One region of the Streptomyces sp. NBC_00400 genome, then DNA from elsewhere that is predicted to be linked to it. Evidence: predicted binding sites of a transcription regulator. Region 1 holds the regulator's gene; each other region holds the start of a gene.

Region 1 (5,173 bases):
GTCGCCCCACACCCGCTCCACCAGCTCGGCGTCGTGCCGGCCCTCCACATAGATGCGCCCGGCGCGGGCGACCCGTGCGCGGGCGCCGGGCACGGCGAGTGATCCCGACGCCGTACGCGCCGGAGCGGTGGCCGCCGGCCTGTCCTGGGGGCGTACGAGGGTGACCACCCGCCCCTCCAGGAGGAAGCCGCGCGGCTCCATGGGGAAGACCCGGTGCTTGCCGAAGCGGTCCTCCAGGGTGACCGTCGGGCCCTGCGCCGTCTTCTCGCAGCGGATCACGGCGCCGCAGAAGCCCGAGGTGACCTCCTCGACGACCAGATCGGGCTCGGCCGGCACCTCGGGGCCGGGCCGCTGCTTCTTCCAGGGCGGGGTGAGGTCGGGGCTGTAGTGCCTGTTCTGCATGGGGTGGGGCCTGTTCTTCGCGGGGGTCGGTGTTTCGGCCGGGGGTCCGGGGGGCGTCCCCCAGGGGATGCAGTCGTCGGGAGGGCGGGCGGGTGGTGTGGAGCCTGGGAGCAGCGGTGTGGAGGCGGGAAAGGGGCGGAGTGTCAGCGGGCAGTGGTCAAGAAGGCGCGACGCCGAAGCGGGCCGCCAGGGCGTCGCGTTGGGCACGGACGAAGCGGGCGTCCACCACGGCGCCATGGCCGGGAACGTACTGCGCGTCCTCGCCGCCGAGGGCCAGCAGCCGGTCCAGCGCGCCGGGCCACTGCCGGGGCAGGGCGTCGGGGCCCGCCTGGGGCTCACCGGACTCCTCGACCAGATCGCCGCAGAAGACGATCTCCGCCTCCCCGCCCCGGCCCGGTACCAGGACGGCCAGATCGTGGGCGGTGTGCCCGGGGCCGACATTGGCGAGCAGCACCTGCCGGTCGCCCAGCTCGACGGTCAGCTGGCCGTGCACATGGTGGTGCGGGGCGACGAGCAGATCGGCGGCCTCCGCGGCGGCGTCCCGCGCGACGCCCTGCCTGATCGCGTCGTGCCGCAGCTCGTCCTTGCCGCGGCGCAGCAGCTCGCCCAGGCCGGCCGCGCCGAACACCTCGACGCCCGCGAAGGCGGCCGTGCCCAGCACATGATCGAAGTGGGGGTGGGTGAGCGCGATATGCGTCACTTCCCGGCCCAGCACACCGCGGATCGTCCGGCGCAGATCCGCACCGTCGCGCAGGGTCGCACCGGTATCGACGATCATGACTCCGGTGCTCCCCGCGATCACCCCGATCGTCTCGTCCCAGCCCGGCATCCGGCGCCTGGCGACACCGTCACCGAGTCGTTCCCAACCGGCCTCTTCCCAAGCAGTGCGCATACCGAGACGCTAGCGCCATCGCGATAGCGTTGTCCGACAGATCGGCCGAACACGGTCATCGGGCGGTACTCCGCGCGCCCGCCCTTGCCGCGCCCGTGCTACCCGGCCGTACACTGGCTCAAGGTCTGGCACTCGGCCCGTGTGAGTGCCAGGAGAAACGAAGCGGCGGACGGCCGGAGTGGAGGTGCGCGGGATGCTCAGTGAACGCAGGCTGGAGGTGCTGCGCGCCATCGTCCAGGACTATGTCGGGACGGAGGAGCCGGTCGGCTCCAAGGCGCTCACCGAACGCCACCGGCTCGGGGTCTCCCCGGCCACCGTCCGCAACGACATGGCGGCCCTGGAGGACGAGGGGTTCATCGCCCAGCCGCACACCAGCGCCGGGCGGATCCCGACCGACAAGGGCTACCGCCTGTTCGTCGACAAGCTGGCCGGCGTCAAGCCGCTGTCCAGCCCGGAGCGGCGGGCGATCCAGAATTTCCTGGACGGCGCCGTCGACCTCGACGACGTGGTGGGCCGTACGGTCCGGCTGCTGGCGCAGCTGACCCGGCAGGTCGCGGTCGTGCAGTATCCGTCCCTGACCCGGTCCACGGTCCGGCACGTCGAGCTGCTGGCCCTGGCCCCGGCCCGGCTGATGCTCGTACTGATCACGGACACCGGCCGGGTCGAGCAGCGGCTCATCGACTGCCAGGCACCGTTCGGCGAGACCTCCCTGGCGGATCTGCGGGCCCGGCTCAACAGCCGGGTCGTCGGCCGCCGGTTCGCGGATGTGCCGCAGTTGGTGCAGGATCTTCCGGAGTCCTTCGAGCAGGACGACCGCGGCACGGTCTCGACAGTGCTGTCGGTGTTGCTGGAAACTCTGGTGGAAGAGACCGAAGAGCGGCTGATGATCGGCGGCACCGCCAATCTCACGCGCTTCGGGCACGATTTCCCCCTGACCATCCGGCCGGTGCTGGAGGCCCTTGAGGAGCATGTGGTGATGCTCAAGCTGCTCGGGGAGGCCAAGGACTCGGGCATGACCGTACGCATCGGGCATGAGAATGCCCATGAAGGCCTGGCGTCCACATCGGTCGTCACGGTCGGCTACGGTTCGGGCGACGAGGCAGTCGCCAAACTCGGCGTGGTCGGACCGACCCGCATGGACTACCCCGGAACGATGGGAGCGGTACGCGCAGTGGCACGTTACGTCGGACAAATCCTCGCGGAGTCGTAAGTGGCCACGGATTACTACTCGGTCCTCGGCATCGGCCGCGACGCCTCGCAGGACCAGATCAAGAAGGCCTTCCGCCGGCTGGCGCGCGAGCTGCACCCGGACGTGAACCCGGATCCGAAGACCCAGGAGCGGTTCAAGGAGATCAACGCCGCTTACGAGGTGCTGTCGGACCCGCAGAAGAAGCAGGTCTACGACCTCGGCGGGGACCCCCTCTCGCAGGCCGGCGGCGGCCAGGGCGCGGGCGGCTTCGGCGCGGGCTTCGGCAACTTCTCCGACATCATGGACGCCTTCTTCGGCACCGCGTCGCAGCGCGGACCGCGCTCGCGCACCCGCCGTGGCCAGGACGCCATGATCCGGCTCGATATCGAGCTGAACGAAGCCGCCTTCGGCACCACCAAGGACATCCAGGTCGACACCGCCGTCGTCTGTACGACCTGCAGCGGTGAGGGCGCGGCTCCCGGCACCTCGGCGCAGACCTGCGACATGTGCCGCGGCCGCGGTGAGGTCTCCCAGGTCACCCGGTCCTTCCTCGGCCAGGTCATGACCTCCAGGCCGTGCCCGCAGTGCCAGGGCTTCGGCACGGTCGTGCCGACGCCGTGCCACGAGTGCGCCGGCGACGGCCGGATCCGCTCGCGCCGCACGCTCACCGTCAAGATCCCGGCCGGTGTCGACAACGGCACCCGCATCCAGCTCGCGGGCGAGGGCGAGGTCGGCCCCGGTGGCGGCCCCGCCGGTGATCTCTATGTGGAGATCCACGAGGTGGCGCATTCGGTCTTCCAGCGGCGCGGCGACGATCTGCACTGCACGGTCACCATCCCGATGACGGCGGCTGCGCTGGGCACGAAGTGCCCGCTGGAGACGCTGGACGGGGTGGAGGAGATCGATGTCCGGCCCGGTACCCAGTCCGGGCAGTCGATTCCGCTGCACCAGCGCGGCGTGACCCATCTGCGCGGCGGCGGCCGGGGCGATCTCATCGTCCACGTCGAGGTGATGACGCCGTCCAAGCTCGACGCCGACCAGGAAGACCTGCTGCGGCGGCTGGCCAAGCTCCGCGGGGAGGAGCGGCCCACGGGGCAGTTCCAGCCGGGGCAGCAGGGTCTCTTCTCGCGTCTGAAGGATGCGTTCAACGGGCGATAGCCCCAGGTGAGCCGGGGGTCGCAGCCGTTCCGCGCGGCGGCGCGGCGGCCTCGGCCCGGGTTCGGAACGGCGCGGTGGGCGTGACACGATGTGCTCATGCCCACCGCACTGACCGATCTCTGCCGCCACCCGATCGTGCAGGCCCCGATGGCGGGAGGCGGCTCCGGACCGGAGCTGGCCGCCGCCGTCTGCGGCGCCGGCGGTCTCGGCTTCCTCGCCGCCGGCTACAAAACCGCCGACGGCATGTACCAGGAGATCAAACAGCTGCGGTCGCTGACCGACCGGCCCTTCGGCGTCAACCTCTTCATGCCGCAGCCCTCGCTGGCCGACGGCTCCGTCGTCGAGGTCTACCGCGAACAACTCGCGGGCGAGGCCGCCTGGTACGAGACCGAGCTCGGTGACACCGACGGGCCCATCGACGACGGCTACGAGGCCAAGCTCGCGATCCTGCGGGACGATCCGGTGCCGGTGGTCTCCTTCACCTTCGGCTGCCCCTCGCGCGCCGTCCTCGACTCCTTCGCCGCGGTCGGCACGTACACGGTCGTCACGGTCACCACCGCCGCCGAGGCGCAGGCCGCCCAGTGGTCGGGCGCCGACGCGGTGTGTGTGCAGGGCGTGGAGGCCGGCGGCCACCAGGGCACCCACCGGGACGATCCGCATGCGGACGGGACCGGCTCGGGGCTGGGGCTGCTGGCGCTGCTCGGCCAGGTCCGTGAGGCCGTGCAGATCCCGGTGATCGCCGCGGGCGGGCTGATGCGCGGGGCGCAGATCGCGTCGGTGCTGGCCGCCGGGGCGAGCATGGCGCAGCTGGGCACCGCCTTCCTGGCCACCCCCGAATCGGGCGCCAACCCGCTGCACAAGCAGGCGCTGACCAACCCGCTGTTCACGCATACGGAGTTGACCCGGGCGTTCTCCGGGCGGCCCGCCCGCGGACTGGTGAACCGCTTCCTGCGCGAGCACGGCCCGTACGCCCCGGCCGCCTACCCCGCCGTCCACTACCTCACCTCCACGGTGCGCAAGGCCGCCGCCAAGGCGGGCGACGCGCAGGGCATGAACCTGTGGGCGGGGCAGGGCCACCGGCTGGCGCGGGAGCTGCCCGCCGGGCGGCTCGTGGACGTACTGGCGGTCGAACTGGACGCGGCGCGCGCCGCGTTGAGCCGCCCGGGCGCCGGCGGTGCCGCATGACCGCTCCGGTGTTCCTCGTCGATTCGCTCGCGGACATACGGGCCGGCGGCACGCTGACCCTGGACGGTCCCGAGGGCCGGCACGCGGTGTCGGTGCGCCGGCTGCGGGCCGGTGAGGAGGTCGTCCTGACGGACGGCCACGGCACCGGCGCACACGGCACGGTCGCCGCCGTCGAGGGCAGGGACCGGCTCACCGTCGCGGTCGCCGAGCTGCGCACCGAGGCGTCGCCGGACCCCACCATCACCGTCGTCCAGGCGCTCCCCAAGGGCGACCGCGGCGAGCTGGCCGTCGAGACGATGACCGAGACCGGTGTGGACGCCATCGTGCCCTGGGCGGCGGCGCGTTGC
Region 2 (5,173 bases), 840 kb from region 1:
GCGGTCTCCGCCTACGCGGCCGGCGCGCTGGCGCACGGCTCGGGCTTCCTCGCCGTCTATCTGGCCGCGGTGGTCCTCGGCAACGCCAAGCTGCCGCACGCCCCGGCCACCCGCGGCTTCGCCGAAGGCCTCGGCTGGATCGGCCAGATCGGGATGTTCGTGCTGCTCGGCCTGCTGGTCACCCCGCACAACCTGCTGGACGACTTCGTGCCCGCGCTGCTGATCGGCATGATCCTCACACTCGTGGCCAGGCCGATGTCCGTCTTTGTGGCGCTGCTGCCGTTCCGGGTGCCCTGGCCGGAGAAGACCCTGCTGTCGTGGGCCGGACTGCGCGGCGCGGTGCCGATCGTGCTGGCCACGATCCCGATGGTGAGCGATGTTCCCGGCAGCGACCGGGTCTTCAACATCGTCTTCGTCCTGGTCGTCGTCTACACCCTGATCCAGGGGCCGACGCTGCCCTGGCTCGCCAAGCGGCTGCAGCTGGGCGACGACGAGGAGGCCGCCGACCTGGGCATCGAGTCCGCCCCCCTGGAACGGCTGCGCGGCCATCTGCTGTCCACCTCCATCGGCCCGGCGTCCCGTATGCACGGCGTCGAGGTCGGTGAGCTGCGGATGCCCGCGGGCGCCGCGGTCACCCTCGTCGTCCGGGACGGCTCCAGCTTCGTGCCGTCGCCCTCGACGGTGCTGCGGCGCGGCGACGAGCTGCTGGTGGTCGCCACCGACCCGGTGCGCGACGCGGCCGAACGGCGGCTGCAGGCGGTCTCCCAGGGCGGCAAGCTGGCCGGCTGGCTGGGGACGGGCGGGCCCACGGAGCGGCGGGGGCACCATCACCGCTGAGGTCCGGACGGGCGCAGGGCGGGGGCCCGGGGGTGGCCCTCTGGGATACGAGCCCCGGGGGCTCCCGGAGTGCGGGCGCCGGAGTGCGGGCCCCCGGAGTGCGGGAAATGTGCTGCAGATCTCCACGGATCCCAAGGAAATTCACCTGAAGCCCAGGCCAATGCCAGGGCTTCACGGGCGACGGCCTGTAGTATGAAAAGGCAACATCGACGAACCAACTCTGCCTGATGCAGAGCTGGCGCGACCGCTCGGCGGCCGCGGTCCTCCTGCCACACGCAGCCACCCTCTCGGTGCGGACCACGCGGTATCACTCGGTCCTGCGCGAGAGGACAGCTCTCGGCGCGTACCCGTGACGACCTCGCGGGTGGCGCGCTACCAGGCGGCAGAAAGGCCCGGCCGTGGCATCCGCGGTCAAGGATTCCCGTTCCGGATACGGACCACTGCTCCGCACCCCTGGTGCATGGACATTCCTGCTGCCCGGCTTTCTGGCCCGGCAGCCCTTCGCCATGCTGACGATCGGCATCGTGCTGCTCGTCGAATCGACCACCGGCTCGTACGGCACCGCAGGCGCGGTGTCCGCCGCCACCGGTGTGTCCATGGCCCTGTTCGCCCCGCAGAGCGGCAAGCTCGCCGACCGCTTCGGCCAGCGCGCGGTGCTGGTCCCCGGCGTACTGGTGCATGTCGCCGGCGTCGCCGCACTGATCACCCTCGCGCTCGCCCACGCCCCCCTGTGGGCGCTGATCGCGGTGGCCGTCCCCACGGGCGCCTCGACACCGCAGGTCGGCCCGATGGTGCGGGCCCGCTGGGCCTCCCGGCTCGGCGGCAGCCCGCTGATGCCGACCGCCGCCGCCTTCGAGTCGGTGACCGACGAGTTCACCTTCGTCGTCGGCCCGGTGCTGGCGACCGCGCTGTGCACCGGTATCCACCCGGCGGCCGGTCTGGTCGCCGAGGCCGCGCTGACGCTGGCCGGCGGGCTGCTGTTCGCCTCCCAGCGGCGCAGCCAGCCCCCGGTGCACCGCCCGCAGGCCGGCGACCTGCCGCGCGTCTCGGCGCTGTCGGTGCCCGGCGTACGCGTCCTGATCGTGGCGTTCCTCGGCATCGGCGCCGTCTTCGGCGGGATGCAGGTCTCGCTGACCGCGTTCACCCAGCACATCGGCCAGCCCGGCATCAACGGCGTGCTCTACGGGATCTTCGCGGGCGGCAACATGCTCGCCGGTATCGCCTGTGGGGCCATCACCTGGAAGGTCGGCCCGCGGCGCCGGCTGCTGGTCGCCTACGGGCTGCTGGCGCTGGCCACCACCCCGTTGTGGGCGGTGACCGCACTGCCGCTGCTCGGCGCGGTCGGCCTGGTCGTCGGCCTGTGCATCGCACCGGCTCTGATCACCGGCTACACGCTGGTCGAGTCGCTGGTGCCGGCCGCCGCCCGGACCGAGGCCTTCACCTGGCTGACCGGCGCGGTCGCACTGGGCCAGGCGGCTGCGGCCACCTCCGCGGGACAGCTCGCGGACGGCTTCGGGCCGAGCACCGGATTCCTGGTGCCGCTGGCCGGTACGGCACTGGCCCTCACGGTGCTGCTGACGCTCCGCGCCCATCTGCTGCCCCGCTCGTCGGCCGAGGCCGCCTGCACCCCCGCATCCGGTGCGAACGCACAGGTCACAGCCGTTTCCGACGACCGGGAACGAGAGCTGGCGCGCGTCTGACGGCCCCTGACGGAAGCCTGACGGAACGTGGAGTCGGTCACCGTACGGCGGCCACGGTGGACTGACGGGCGGGAATACTGCAATATGGAGCGTCGTTAGCACTCATCGAGTGAGAGTGCCAGGAGGAAGACAAGTGCCGACGTACCAGTACCAGTGCACCGAGTGCGGCGAGGGCCTCGAGGCGGTGCAGAAGTTCACCGACGACTCGCTCACCGAGTGCCCCGGTTGCCAGGGACGCCTCAAGAAGGTGTTCTCCGCGGTCGGCATCGTCTTCAAGGGCTCCGGCTTCTACCGCAACGACAGCCGCGGCTCGTCGTCCAGCAGCAGCCCCGGGAAGAACGCCTCCGCGTCGGGCAGCACGTCCTCGTCGGACTCGTCGGGCTCCTCCGACTCCTCGTCGAGCTCTTCTTCGAGCTCTTCGTCCGGCGGCTCGGACAGCAAGTCCCAGGCCCCGGCTGCCGCGTCGTCGTCCGGCAGCACCTCGGGCGCCAGCTCCGCAGCCTGACCCACAGCTCTCCGGGCCCCGCCGTCACCGACGGCGGGGCCCGTCGCTTTACGCCACGCGTCACCTGACGGCTCGCTCCGCCTCCCCATGCCCCTCATGCCGTCCTCCGCCTTACGGCTTCCTTTCGCCTCCGGCACCCGCCCACCCCGGCGGCCGTACCCCCGATAGTGTGACCGGCATGGCTGACGCGGAGATTGGCGTAATCGGCGGATCGGGTTTCTACTCCTTCCTCGACGACGTGACCGAGGTCACGGTGGACACCCCCTACGGACGGCCCAGCGACTCGCTGTTCCTGGGGGAGATCGCCGGCCGCCGGGTCGCATTCCTCCCCCGGCACGGCCGCGGCCACCACCTTCCGCCGCACCGCATCAACTACCGCGCCAACCTCTGGGCCCTGCGCTCGCTCGGTGTGCGCCAGGTCCTCGCCCCGTGCGCGGTCGGCGGTCTGCGCCCCGAATACGGCCCCGGCACACTCCTGCTCCCCGACCAGCTCGTCGACCGCACCAAGGCCCGCCCCCAGACCTACTTCGACGGCGAGCCGCTTCCCGACGGGCAGATCCCCAATGTCGTCCACCTGACCTTCGCGGACCCGTACTGCCCCACGGGGCGGCAGGCCGCCCTCAAGGCGGCCCGCGGCCGGGACTGGGAGCCGGTCGACGGCGGCACCCTGGTCGTGATCGAAGGCCCCCGCTTCTCGACCCGCGCCGAATCGCGCTGGCATGCCGCCCAGGGCTGGTCGGTGGTCGGCATGACCGGCCACCCCGAAGCCGTCCTGGCCCGCGAACTGAGCCTGTGCTACACCTCCTTGGCGCTGGTCACCGACCTGGACGCGGGCACGGAGACCGGCGACGGCGTCTCCCACGAGGAAGTCTTCCGGGTGTTCGCCGAGAACGTGGGCCGACTGCGGGAGGTCCTGTTCGACGCGGTCGCCGCCCTCCCGGACACCTCCGCCCGCGCCTGCCTGTGCACCGAGGTCCACACCGGCTGGGACCTGGGCATCGACCTGCCGTAACGGCCTCGGAACCGCCGCAACCTCCTCGGACCTGCCTGCCGTGGCGCCCTTGGACCTGCCGTTACGGCTTCTGCGGACTGCCCGGCCTCCCCCTTGCGGGTGGCCGGGTTGTCCACAGGCGCCGGGTCGTCCACAGCCCGGAGCGGACGGGAGCGGATTCCGGCACGGTGGTGAGCCCGGTCCCTCCGGCCCTCTCACCTCAGGCGGTGCCCACCATGCCCCATGCCCCTTCCGCTCCTCTCCCTCCGTGCTCCCCTCGGCCTTTCCCTCCCCGGGCCGACCCCGCCCTTCTCTCCCCTCCGCTCCCCACTCCCCCGCCGTGTGACGTGCCGCACTTCGCTCCCGTACGGGCGGGCGGCGGCCGACGCTTATGGAGCCGGACCGCGCGGCAGCGGATGCTGGCCGCCGGCCTGGCACTGACCGCCGCAGCACTGGCCTGCGGAGCCTCGTACGGTGCCGTACGAGCCGCGCCCGTCTCCGGCTGTCCGTCGGCAACGGCGGCGGGAGGGCGGTGACCATGTCCCAAGATCAAGTGGCATCCGCACTCCCCTCACGCCACACTGCTGCGCATGGCGGGGCATCCGCCGCGCGCCGATGGGGTCGCGCTCACCGCACCACCACCGCGGTATCCGTCCACGGCATCCGCAGGGCCAACGCCCTCCGCCGGACGCACACCAGGGCTCCGGCCGATCGCCGGTGCACGGGGCCGGACTGGACACCTCCGCCCTGCCCTGCCGTAAGTTGCGGTGCTGTCTGTAGGTGCACCATCCGTAGTGAGCGTGGAAAGAGGCTGTCAGGTGAGCGAGAGCAAGGGCGTCCTGCAGGGATTCAAGGAATTCCTGATGCGCGGCAACGTCATCGAACTCGCGGTCGCGGTGGTCGTCGGTGCTGCCTTCACGAACATCGTGAACGCCGTGGTCAAGGGCATCATCAACCCCATCGTGGGCGCGCTCGGTTCGCAGAACCTCGATCACTACCAGTCCTGCCTGACCGAGACCTGCGCCAAGGATCCCAAGACGGGCGCGTTCGCCGACGGTATTTACATCCTCTGGGGCTCGGTGCTCAGCGCCGCCCTGACGTTCCTGATCACCGCCGCGGTCGTCTACTTCCTCATGATCC
Region 3 (5,173 bases), 2.4 Mb from region 1:
GCGCCCTCCGATGAGCAATACCTCTGCCTGATCCATCACTGCCCCCTGCCCCTGCCCCCTGCCCCCGCACTCTGCCACCGAGCAGTCGAACCGCGCGAACCAATTGTGCGCGGTTCAGGGGGACGGTCCCTAGCCGATCCGTTCGGCCAGAGCGACGATGATTCCCGAGGGGCCGCGGAGGTTGCAGAGTCGGTAGCTGTTCTCGTACTGCGCGACCTCGCCGAGGAGTTCGGCGCCATGGCGGCGCAGGCGGGTGATCGTGTCGTCGATGTCGTCGACGGCGAACATGACACGGTGCAGGCCCAGGGTGTGGGGTGGCGGGTTGGGCGGTCCGGAAGTGATCGCCGCGGGGGCGTGAAACTTCGTCAGCTCCAGCTTGCCGTGGCCGTCCGGGGTGCGCATCATCGCGATGGCGCTGCGGACCCCGTCGAGGCCGACCATTTGGTCTGCGCAGACTCCCTCGATCTGCGCTTCGCCTTCCAGCTCCATGCCGAGCTCGGTGAAGAAGGCGATGGCCGCCTCCAGGTCGTCGACGACGATGCCTACGTTGTCCATCCGCTGAATCGCCACGGGGTGCTCCTTTTCCGTCACACAGTCCGGTCTGGTTCGTCACGCAGTCCGGTCTGGCCATTGGTACCCCTGGGACGGAGCCGGCGCCGCATTCTCGACAGCCGGAAGTGTCGATGTTGCCGCGCTTCACCTTGCGCCAGCACCTAGCCGCAGAGGACGCCGGGCGATCCCCGAAAACGCCGCCGGGGCGGCACCCCCTGGGAGGAGGGTGCCGCCCCGACGTACGTCTGGACGTGTGGTCCGGGAGGACCAGCGTCTGATCCGCGAGGGATCAGAAGTCCATGTCACCGCCCGGCATGCCGCCCGGAGCGCCGCCGGCAGCGGCCTTCTCCGGCTTGTCGGCGATGACGGCCTCGGTGGTGAGGAACAGCGCCGCGATGGAGGCGGCGTTCTGCAGCGCGGAGCGCGTGACCTTGGCCGGGTCGATGATGCCTTCGGCGATCATGTCGACGTAGTCGCCGGTCGCGGCGTTGAGGCCGTGACCCACGGGCAGGTTGCGCACCTTCTCCACCACAACGCCGCCCTCAAGGCCGCCGTTGACGGAGATCTGCTTCAGCGGGGCCTCCAGCGCGAGCTTCACGGCGTTGGCGCCGGTGGCCTCGTCACCGTCGAGGTCCAGCTTCTCGAAGACCGAGGAGGCCTGGAGCAGGGCCACGCCACCGCCGGCGACGATGCCCTCTTCGACGGCCGCCTTCGCGTTGCGAACGGCGTCCTCGATGCGGTGCTTGCGCTCCTTGAGCTCGACCTCGGTGGCGGCACCGGCCTTGATGACGGCCACGCCGCCGGCCAGCTTCGCCAGACGCTCCTGGAGCTTCTCGCGGTCGTAGTCCGAGTCGCTGTTCTCGATCTCGGCGCGGATCTGGTTGACCCGGCCCTGGACCTGCTCGCTGTCACCGGCACCGTCGACGATGGTGGTCTCGTCCTTGGTGATGACGACCTTGCGGGCGCGGCCGAGCAGTTCGAGACCGGCGTTCTCCAGCTTGAGGCCGACCTCCTCGGAGATGACGGTGCCACCGGTGAGGATGGCGATGTCGCCGAGCATGGCCTTGCGGCGGTCACCGAAGCCCGGGGCCTTGACGGCGACGGACTTGAAGGTGCCACGGATCTTGTTGACGACCAGGGTCGACAGGGCCTCGCCCTCGACGTCCTCGGCGATGATCAGCAGCGGCTTGCCCGACTGCATGACCTTCTCCAGGAGCGGGAGCAGGTCCTTCACGTTGCTGATCTTCGAGTTGACGATCAGGATGTACGGGTCGTCGAGCGCGGCTTCCATGCGCTCCATGTCGGTCGCGAAGTACGCCGAGATGTAGCCCTTGTCGAAGCGCATACCCTCGGTGAGTTCCAGCTCCAGACCGAAGGTCTGGGACTCCTCGACGGTGATGACGCCTTCCTTGCCGACCTTGTCCATGGCCTCGGCGATCAGCTCGCCGATCTGGGTGTCAGCGGCGGAGATGGAGGCGGTCGAAGCGATCTGCTCCTTGGTCTCCACGTCCTTGGCCTGCTCCAGCAGGGCGGCGGAGACGGCCTCGACGGCACGCTCGATGCCGCGCTTGAGGGCCATCGGGTTGGCGCCGGCGGCGACGTTGCGCAGGCCCTCGCGGACCAGAGCCTGGGCCAGGACGGTCGCGGTCGTCGTGCCGTCACCGGCGACGTCGTCCGTCTTCTTCGCGACCTCCTTGACCAGCTCGGCGCCGATCTTCTCGTACGGGTCCTCGAGCTCGATCTCCTTGGCGATGGATACACCATCGTTGGTGATCGTGGGGGCGCCCCACTTCTTCTCGAGGACGACGTTGCGGCCCTTGGGGCCGAGGGTGACCTTGACGGCGTCGGCGAGCTGGTTCATCCCGCGCTCGAGACCGCGCCGTGCCTCCTCGTCGAACGCGATGATCTTGGCCATGTGAAGTGGTCCTCCCGGACTGGGGTGGATTGCTCCGGACCTGGCTGGCGCCCGCGACGGACGACCTGCAGACCTGCGTGGTTCCTTGCCCCACCCGGCCTACGGGCCTCACCGACCCGGTCCTTCTTTGTCACTCTCACTGGGAGAGTGCTAACGCAATGATTAGCACTCGCACCCCTTGAGTGCAAGGCGGCTTCGAAGATGCCTCCCATCGGGGTGGCGCCCGAGTGGCGGGTGGGTGACGGGTGAGCGCAGGCCCCCGGGGCCGCCCACCTGCCCGGCCGTCCGCCACCCCGCCCACCGTCCGCTGCCCACTGTCCGCCAACAGCGGACAGCCGCCGACCGCCGGCGAACAATGAACAATGAACAAACAGACAGCAGAAGGCCCGCACCCCTCAGGGGTACGGGCCTTCACTACGCAGCAGTCGGTCGGCGCCTCAGCCGGCCACCCGGACCATGTCCGCCTGCGGTCCCTTCTGGCCCTGCGAGATCTCGAACTCGACCCGCTGACCCTCCTCAAGGGTGCGGTAACCGTCCATCTGGATCGCGCTGTAGTGGACGAAAACATCCGCACCACCGTCGACCGCGATGAAGCCGTACCCCTTCTCCGCGTTGAACCACTTGACGGTGCCCTGAGCCATGCCTAACTCCCCTATTACTGGCCCTTGCGCAGGACCGCACTCCGCGGACCCGGGTCAGACCTCACCCCATGAAAGCCCTGTGGGGTGTGCGCCGGAACGCGTCGACCGCCGCTGAATGTATCTGCACAGATGCCCAGCGCAACAGGTCAATCGGACGAGAAATCTGGGGCCGGAGAATCGGCTATATGCGGCGAAATCCCGGTTCTCCCGGGCAAGTCGGGCCGGGCATAGCTCACCTAAGCGACAAATGTTGCCCACACTTTGGGCACAACTGACCGCGATCTCATATGCGTTCGGCACACGCGCGCGCTATAGCGGAGGGGTATCACCCCAATGGTATCTCCTTTCACAACATGGAATTGCCCCGTCCGCTTTCTGGCGGACGGGGCAATTCCGGTCAAGCAGGCCAAGAATTGGCGCAAATCAGCAGCCTCCGGCGACCGCCGGAATGATCGAGACGCCCGCACCGTCCGGGGTCGGCGTCTCAAGGCCCTGCTCGAAGCGCACATCGTCGTCGTTGACGTAGACGTTCACGAAGCGGCGCAGCTTGCCGGCGTCGTCGAGCACACGGGCGGCGATGCCCTGGTGGTTCTGCTCCAGGTCGGCGATCACCTCGGAGAGGGTCGCGCCCTCGGCGGCGACCTCGGCCTGGCCGCCGGTGTACGTGCGGAGGATGGTGGGGATGCGGACCTTCACGCTCATGGTTCTGCCTTCCGGGTATTGCGGAGTACGAGTTCGGGGACGGTGGCCGGCCTCGTGGCGGACGGGCCGGCAGCCTCGCGGCGGAGGTGGCGCGGCCCCGTGCGCGGACGGGGCCGGCGGCCTCAGCCGGCCAGGCCGGCCGCGCGGAACGCGTCCAGGTCCGGACGGATCGTGGCCGTGGGCCCGGAGGTCGGGGCGACCGCGTCCAGCGTCTTGAGGCCGTCACCGGTGTTCAGGACGACGGTCGTCAGGGACGGGTCGAGCACACCGTCCTCGATCAGCTTCTTGGTCACGCCGACGGTCACCCCGCCCGCGGTCTCCGCGAAGATGCCTTCCGTCCTGGCCAGCAGCTTGATCGCGTCCACGATCTGCTCGTCGTTGACGTCCTCGACGGCGCCGCCCGTGCGGCGGGCGATGTCGAGCACGTACGGGCCGTCGGCCGGGTTGCCGATCGCCAGCGACTTGGCGATGGTCTTCGGCTTCTGCGGGCGCACCACGTCCTGCCCGGCCTTGAAGGCCGTGGACACCGGGGAGCAGCCCTCCGCCTGGGCACCGAAGATCTTGTACGGCTTGTCCTCGACCAGGCCGAGGGCGATCAGCTCCTTGAGCCCCTTGTCGATCTTCGTGAGCTGCGAGCCGGACGCGATCGGGATGACGATCTGGTCCGGGAGCCGCCAGCCCAGCTGCTCGCAGATCTCGTACGCGAGGGTCTTGGAACCCTCGCCGTAGTAGGGGCGCAGATTGACGTTGACGAAGCCCCAGCCCTCGCCGAGCGGGTCGCCGATGAGCTCGGAGCAGAAGCGGTTGACGTCGTCGTAGTTGCCCTCGATGCCGACCAGGTCACCGCCGTAGACCGCGGCCATGACGACCTTGCCGGCCTCCAGGTCGTGCGGGATGAACACGCAGGACTGGAAACCGGCGCGGCGCGCCGCGGCGCCGACCGCACCGGCAAGGTTGCCGGTCGAGGAGCAGGAGAGGGTGGTGAAGCCGAAGGCGCGGGCGGCCTCGACGGCGATCGCCACGACGCGGTCCTTGAAGGAGTGCGTCGGGTTGCCCGAGTCGTCCTTGACGTACAGACCGCCGGTGACGCCCAGCTCGGCGGCGAGCCGGTCGGCCTGGACGAGCTTGGTGAAGCCGGGGTTCAGGTTGGGCTTGTCGGCGACGTCGGCGGGGACGGGCAGCAGCGGGGCGTAGCGCCAGATGTTGTCCGGACCGGCCTCGATCTGCTTCCGCAGGCCCTCGGGGTCGCCGCTCGGCAGGTCGTACGCGACTTCGAGCGGCCCGAAACATTCCTGGCACGCGAAGATCGGGCCGAGCGCGAAGCGCTGTCCGCACTCGCGGCAGGACAGGGCTGCGGCGGGGC

What was found. Region 1 encodes HrcA, which represses chaperone genes, less so after heat shock. Its sites were predicted from a motif close to TTNGCACTCNGNNNNNCNGAGTGCNAA; they were not measured.
Region 2: a site for HrcA is predicted at 2,633-2,659, ahead of OHS81_RS21385 (FmdB family zinc ribbon protein). Genes of this name have one in related genera too.
Region 3: a site for HrcA is predicted at 2,595-2,621, ahead of groL (chaperonin GroEL). Genes of this name have one in related genera too.

Annotation. Positions count from the first base shown of each region.
Region 1 is NZ_CP107940.1:5,719,194-5,724,366, forward strand. It holds gene OHS81_RS24940 (DUF3097 domain-containing protein) at 1-402, opposite strand, end outside; gene OHS81_RS24945 (MBL fold metallo-hydrolase) at 560-1,294, opposite strand; gene hrcA (heat-inducible transcriptional repressor HrcA) at 1,488-2,504, shown strand; gene dnaJ (molecular chaperone DnaJ) at 2,505-3,641, shown strand; gene OHS81_RS24960 (nitronate monooxygenase) at 3,738-4,826, shown strand; gene OHS81_RS24965 (16S rRNA (uracil(1498)-N(3))-methyltransferase) at 4,823-5,173, shown strand, end outside.
Region 2 is NZ_CP107940.1:4,877,484-4,882,656, reverse strand. It holds gene OHS81_RS21395 (potassium/proton antiporter) at 1-837, shown strand, start outside; gene OHS81_RS21390 (MFS transporter) at 1,236-2,537, shown strand; gene OHS81_RS21385 (FmdB family zinc ribbon protein) at 2,671-3,042, shown strand; gene OHS81_RS21380 (S-methyl-5'-thioadenosine phosphorylase) at 3,221-4,054, shown strand; gene mscL (large conductance mechanosensitive channel protein MscL) at 4,852-5,173, shown strand, end outside.
Region 3 is NZ_CP107940.1:3,282,916-3,288,088, forward strand. It holds gene OHS81_RS14345 (AAA family ATPase) at 1-36, opposite strand, end outside; gene OHS81_RS14350 (VOC family protein) at 130-570, opposite strand; gene groL (chaperonin GroEL) at 842-2,467, opposite strand; gene OHS81_RS14360 (cold-shock protein) at 2,905-3,108, opposite strand; gene OHS81_RS14365 (MoaD/ThiS family protein) at 3,532-3,810, opposite strand; gene thrC (threonine synthase) at 3,933-5,173, opposite strand, start outside.